3 regions of the Pantoea sp. SO10 genome follow, and region 3 is predicted to be linked to each of the others. Evidence: predicted binding sites of a transcription regulator. Region 3 holds the regulator's gene; each other region holds the start of a gene.
The links. The regulator PurR, encoded in region 3, represses purine synthesis genes. The targets are predictions, from matches to a motif close to CANGCAAACGTTTGCNTG.
Positions count from the first base shown of each region.

Region 1: purT (formate-dependent phosphoribosylglycinamide formyltransferase) is a predicted target of PurR. The motif match lies at 1,028-1,045, and genes of this name have one in related genera.
Region 2: purM (phosphoribosylformylglycinamidine cyclo-ligase) is a predicted target of PurR. The motif match lies at 1,283-1,300, and genes of this name have one in related genera.

Region 1 covers NZ_CP040095.1:2,351,629-2,353,897, forward strand. The annotation lists gene FCN45_RS10970 (S9 family peptidase) at 1-141, opposite strand, end outside; gene FCN45_RS10975 (tellurite resistance TerB family protein) at 281-922, opposite strand; gene purT (formate-dependent phosphoribosylglycinamide formyltransferase) at 1,083-2,261, shown strand.
Region 2 covers NZ_CP040095.1:3,039,529-3,041,797, forward strand. The annotation lists gene uraA (uracil permease) at 1-388, opposite strand, end outside; gene upp (uracil phosphoribosyltransferase) at 507-1,133, opposite strand; gene purM (phosphoribosylformylglycinamidine cyclo-ligase) at 1,363-2,269, shown strand, end outside.
Region 3 covers NZ_CP040095.1:1,875,898-1,878,166, reverse strand. The annotation lists gene FCN45_RS08760 (C40 family peptidase) at 1-278, shown strand, start outside; gene FCN45_RS08755 (YnhF family membrane protein) at 335-424, opposite strand; gene purR (HTH-type transcriptional repressor PurR) at 699-1,724, shown strand; gene punR (DNA-binding transcriptional activator PunR) at 1,721-2,269, opposite strand, start outside.

The DNA of each region.
Region 1 (2,269 bases), 480 kb from region 3:
GTAATCATTTTCGGCGTGCAGATGGGCCAGCACCTCTGGATTCTCGCGGTCGTCATCACGTAACCAGTGATAATTATCGATGCGCGTTTCACCGTGCAGCTTCATGACATGGGGAATTTTTTTCGCGTGTGGCTGATTCATTAGGCTCTTCTCCCTGAAGGACAACATTCAGCAAGCGTGGCACTAATCACGCACGATGCCAAGCTACACGCAGCATCACTTTACGCAGGGTAAGCAAAAGATGAAAAGCGAAGGCTGCGGATGCAACCTTCGCACGGAATTAAGCAGCTTTTTCCGCGTCGATATCGCGCTGAATACCGTCGCGCACATCCTGGGGGATTTTTAGCGCATCGCCGAGCGCGGAGAGATAGCTACGCTCCATAAAGTGGTCGACATCAATGGCTGCACAGCTGAGGAAATAGAGTTCCAGCGCCTCTTCTTCGTTTTTAACGTCAGCGGCCAGCCAGTTGGGATCGAGCGGGCGATTCATCGCCTGCTGAATCAGCGCTTCGGCTTGTGCGCCGTAGCCGGCCTGCTGGATATTTTGCTCAATGGCGGCACGCTCTTGATCGTCAATGTGACCATCACTTTTCGCCGCGAACACCAGCGCCGTGACTAAACGCTCTGCGCGTTGATCCATCGGCGTTTGCAGCTGGCCAAAGCCCGCATCGTCCTGATGGGTTTCACGTATGCGCTGTTTGTATTTGTTCCACAACAGCGCGCCCGCCGCCGCGCCGCCGCCCAATAGCAAGGCTTTGCCGCCATATTTGGTCAGCAGCTTACGCGTGGATTTGCTGCCGACCAGCAATCCCGCCAGCCCGCCTAATGCGCCCGGGGCCAGCATGTCACTTAAACCGCCCGATTTTCCGTCTCCACCCTTTTTCGCCAGCACCGATTGAATTTGCTGCAGCCAATTGCTCATCGTTTAACTCCTGTTTACTTTTCCGTTCTCCATGCTGCCGCAGGCTGTGTCAGTTAACGTCAGAGCGGGAAAGTATGGCAAACCTGATCGCGGCGAAAGCGTGAGTACGCAAACGTTTTCGTTTATACTGCGCGCGCATTTTGACTGCTAAGGTGAAATTATGACGACTCTCGGAACCGCGCTGCGCCCTGCCGCTACGCGTGTCATGCTGTTAGGTTCAGGCGAATTAGGCAAAGAAGTGGCACTTGAGTGCCAGCGTCTTGGTGTGGAAGTGATCGCGGTGGATCGTTACGCCGATGCTCCGGCGATGCACGTTGCGCATCGCAGCTATGTGATCAACATGCTGGACGGCGACGCGCTGGCCGCGCTGATTGCCGAGGAAAAGCCGCACTTCGTGGTACCAGAAATTGAAGCCATTGCCACCGAAAAACTGCTGGAGCTGGAAGCGCAAGGTCAGAAAGTGGTGCCGACCGCACGCGCCGCACGTCTGACCATGAACCGCGAAGGCATTCGCCGTCTGGCGGCGGAAGAGTTGTCCTTACCGACCTCGACTTACCAGTTTGCTGACAGCAAAGAGAATTTTGTGGCTGCGGCTGAGGCGATTGGATTCCCGTGCATCGTTAAGCCGGTGATGAGCTCATCCGGTAAAGGCCAGAGCTTTATTCGCGAAGCCAGCCAGCTGGATAAAGCCTGGGATTATGCGCAGCAAGGCGGACGTGCCGGTGCGGGCCGCGTAATCGTTGAAGGCGTAGTGAAGTTTGATTTTGAAATCACCCTGCTGACCATCAGCGCAGTAGACGGCATTCACTTCTGCGCGCCGATTGGTCATCGTCAGGAAGATGGCGATTATCGTGAATCATGGCAGCCGCAGCAGATGAGTGAACTGGCGCTGCAACGCGCGCAGGATATCGCCGCAAACGTGGTGAAAGCACTCGGCGGATACGGCCTGTTTGGCGTGGAGCTGTTCGTGTGCGGTGATGAAGTGGTGTTCAGCGAAGTGTCACCGCGTCCGCATGATACCGGCATGGTCACGCTGATTTCGCAGGATCTGTCCGAATTCGCCCTACATGTGCGCGCTTTCCTCGGCCTGCCGATTGGCGGCATTCGTCAATACGGTCCCGCTGCGTCGGCAGTGATTTTACCTAAGCTGAACAGCCAGAACGTTGTGTTCGGGAATATCGAAGCCGCGCTGGGCGCCGGATTGCAGCTGCGCCTGTTTGGTAAGCCGGAAATCGCCGGTCAGCGCCGTTTAGGCGTGGCTTTGGCAACCGGTGAAAACACCGATGACGCTATCGCGCGCGCCGTGGCGAGTGCGGCCGCGGTACAAGTCGAAGGTTAAGTAAGATT
Region 2 (2,269 bases), 1.2 Mb from region 3:
CGACAATCGCGCCCATCGCTGCCGGTGGGAACATCACATCAAGCCAGCCGGTACCGGCTTTCTTGACGATCAGCGCCACCATACAGAACAGCAAACCGCAGAGAATAAAACCGCCCAGCGCCACTTCATAACCCAGCGGCAACAGCAGCAGCACCGGCGAAATAAAGGCAAAGCTCGATCCGAGATAAGCGGGGATTTTGCCTTTACAAATAAACAGATAGAGCAGCGTTCCGACGCCGTTAAACAGCAACACCGTGGCCGGGTTGATGTGGAACAGAATCGGCACCAGCACGGTTGCGCCGAACATGGCGAACAGATGCTGCAAGCTGAGTGGAATGGTTTGTAACAGCGGTGGGCGTTCGCTAACGCCGATTGCACGACGAGTCATTATTATCCCCTGTCCTCTTCGTTCTTCGAGCCATGGCTGCGTTGGCTCGAATAACTCGAGGATGACAATGTTGTGTTTCTGCCAAAAAAAAGCCGACTCTCTGGCCGGCTGGTTTCTTTTATTTGGTTCCGAAAATCTTGTCGCCTGCATCTCCCAAGCCAGGAATGATGTAGCCCTTCTCGTTCAATCCCTGATCGATAGATGCGGTGTAGAGCTCCACATCCGGATGCGCTTTCTCCAGCGCGGCAATACCTTCAGGTGCGGCCACCAGCACCAGCACTTTAATGCTGGTACAACCGGCTTTTTTCAGCAGATCGATGGTGGCGATCATCGAACCGCCGGTTGCCAGCATCGGGTCGACCACCAGCGCCAGGCGCTCTTCGATGTTCGAAACCAGCTTCTGGAAATAAGGAACCGGCTCCAGCGTCTCTTCATCACGATACACGCCAACCACGCTGATGCGCGCGCTGGGAACGTGCTCAAGCACGCCTTCCATCATGCCAAGACCCGCACGCAGAATCGGAACCACCGTGATTTTTTTACCTTTGATCTGATCGATTTCAACCGGACCATTCCAGCCTTCGATGGTGACGCGCTCGGTTTCCAGATCGGCGGTGGCTTCATAGGTCAGCAAGCTGCCCACTTCCGAGGCCAGCTCGCGGAAACGCTTGGTGCTGATATCATGCTCACGCATCAGGCCCAGTTTATGTTTGACCAGCGGGTGTTTGACTTCCACGATCTTCATGATTGTTCTCCCGGAATTGAGTTGAGCTAAAAAAAATCGCCGGATTATACCGCCTTTTCGCTGCTGCGCCACTTGTCATCGGTCAATAGCCTGCGTCATCTAAGGATTGGCGAAAATCTGAGGCGATGCAAAGGCAGCATGAGATGGGACTCGCAAACGTTTGCCTGCGCTGTTAGAATTGCCGCGCTTAATTTTTGCCACCAACCGCAACTCGCGTGGGGATTCCGCAGTGACCGACAAAACCTCTCTCAGCTACAAAGACGCCGGTGTTGATATCGATGCTGGTAACGATCTGGTTGACCGTATTAAAGGCGTAGTGAAAAAAACCCGCCGCCCGGAAGTCATGGGTGGATTGGGCGGATTCGGCGCGCTCTGTGCGCTGCCGCAGAAGTACCGCGAGCCGGTGCTGGTCTCCGGAACCGATGGCGTCGGCACCAAGCTGCGTCTGGCGATGGATCTCAAACGCCACGACAGCATCGGCATTGATCTGGTCGCGATGTGTGTTAACGACCTGATTGTTCAGGGTGCTGAGCCGCTGTTCTTCCTCGATTATTACGCGACCGGCAAGTTGGATGTGGATACCGCGTCATCGGTGATCACCGGCATCGCCGAAGGTTGCTTGCAGTCGGGTTGTGCGCTGGTCGGCGGTGAAACCGCTGAAATGCCGGGCATGTACCACGGCGAAGATTACGACGTGGCGGGTTTCTGCGTTGGCGTGGTGGAAAAATCAGAGATCATTGACGGTTCGAAAGTGCAGGACGGCGACGTGCTGATCGCGCTGGGTTCCAGCGGCCCACACTCGAACGGTTATTCACTGGTGCGCAAGATTCTTGAAGTCAGCCAGACCGATCCGGCCACCAAACAGCTGGATGGCAAATCACTGGCCGATCACCTGCTGGCGCCAACCCGCATCTATGTGAAAAACATCCTTAGCCTGATCGAACAGGTTGATGTGCATGCGATTTCGCATCTGACCGGCGGCGGCTTCTGGGAAAACATCCCGCGCGTGTTGCCAGATAACACCCAGGCGGTGCTGGAAGAGAGCAGCTGGCAGTGGCCGTCAGTGTTCAGCTGGTTGCAGCAGGCGGGCAACGTCAGCCGTCACGAAATGTACCGCACCTTTAACTGCGGCGTGG
Region 3 (2,269 bases):
TGGTGAAATTCAAACTGCCACGCACCGCCAATGAGATGTATCACCTGCGTGATGCGGCACCGATTAAGCGTGAAATGCTGGAGAAAGGCGATCTGGTGTTCTTCCGCATCAACAATCGCGGTACCGCCGACCATGTGGGCGTTTATCTTGGCAATGGCAAATTCATTCAGTCGCCGCGTACCGGCAAAGATATTCAGATTAGCGCATTGGGTGAGGATTACTGGCAGAAACACTATGTGGGCGCGCGTCGTATGATGACGCCAAAAACCATTCGCTAGTTGTTGCGCAACAGACATGAAAAAGCCGGATGCTGTTCTCAGCTCCGGCTTTTTTGTTAATGCATGATCGCGGTAAAGCTGAAGGCGATAATCATCAACAGTGCGCCAACAGTGGTCATTAGCGCCAGCTTCAGGTCGGTATTCATCACAACTCCTTAGTCACACAATTATTAGGGTTAAGACGATTTTCGCATAGCAATAGGCAAAAATCTCGTGTTATCCGCGCCAGCTTGCTAGAATCGCCGCCTTTCGTTGCGCAACAGATTTTGCGCAGGCTGTATTTACAGCGTGATGAAGTGATTTTGCCTGCTTGAACATGCCGTTTTGCCCGCTTTTTTGGGCTGTAAAAGCATTAGCAGACGCAAACGTTTAACAATATACTTATCAGTAAGTTGCGATAAGCCCAGGAGCACCATTTTCATGGCAACAATTAAAGATGTCGCAAAACGCGCGGGGGTCTCAACCACCACGGTTTCGCATGTCATCAACAAAACGCGTTTCGTTGCGGAAGAGACGCGTAACGCCGTATGGGAAGCGATCAAAGAATTACACTACTCGCCAAGTGCCGTGGCGCGTAGTCTTAAAGTTAATCACACCAAAACCTTGGGTCTGCTGGCGACCTCCAGCGAAGCGCCCTACTTCGCTGAAATTATCGAAGCGGTGGAGAACCGCTGCTTCGAACGCGGCTATACGCTGATTCTCGGCAATGCGCACAACGATCTGCAAAAGCAGCGCGCTTACCTGTCAATGATGGCGCAAAAGCGCGTCGATGGTCTGCTGGTGATGTGTTCGGAATATCCAGACGATTTGCTGCAGATGCTGGAAGAGAACCGCAATATCCCCATGGTGGTGATGGATTGGGGCGCGTCACGCGGTGATTTCACCGATACCGTGCAGGACAATGCATTTCAGGGCGGCTATCTCGCCGGGCGTTATCTGATTGAACGTGGCCATCGCGATATCGGTGCCATTCCTGGCCAAATGGAGCGCAACACCGGCGGTGGACGTCATGCTGGCTTCCTGCAGGCAATGAACGAAGCGGGCATTACAGTGCGTCCGGAGTGGGTGGTTCAGGGCGACTTTGAGCCTGAATCGGGCTATCAGGCGATGCAACAGATCTTAAATCAGAAACAGCGTCCAACCGCGGTGTTCTGCGGTGGCGATATCATGGCGATGGGCGCGATTTGCGCTGCTGATGAGATGGGTTTGCGCGTACCGCAGGATATCTCGGTGATTGGCTACGATAACGTGCGCAACGCGCGCTATTTCACACCAGCGCTCACCACCGTGCACCAGCCGAAAGCTGAACTGGGTGAAAAAGCGCTGGAAATGCTGCTGGATCGCATCACCAGCAAGCGCGAAGATCCGCAAACTATCGAAGTCCAGCCAACGCTGATTGAACGCCGTTCGGTGGCGTACGGTCCGTTCCGCGACTACCGCCGCTAAGCCGACACTTCGCTGAGCCATTCGTGGTTCAGCGTTTCCGCATCCCCGAGATAAGCCAGTAACCACGCCAGCGCCGGTGACGCGCGCTGTTCTGACCAGCTGACGCAGCACGGACTGTCCGGAAACGCCTGCGGTAGCGCCAGCTCGACCAGTTTTTGGCTGTCCAGCAGTGGACGCGCCAAATGGCCAGGCACCATGCCGACGCATAATCCTGCCAGCAAACAATCCATCCCGGTTTCCCACTCTGGCACCACCAACCGCCGCTGATTATCCAGCGTCCATGTCATACGGCGCGGCAACGCACGCGAGGTATCTTCCAGCACCAGCGATGGCCACGCCCGCAAGGTTTCATCATCCAGCTCCTTGCTGTTAACCAGCGGATGATCGGGACTCACCACACAACGCCAGTTCAGCGCGCCCATATCCTGAAAGGCAAAACGTCCGCCCACCGGGATGGCCTGAGTTGCGCCAATCGCCACATCCACCCGACCATCAGCCAACGCATCCCACACGCCGTTGAACACTTCGTAGCTGATAATCAGCTC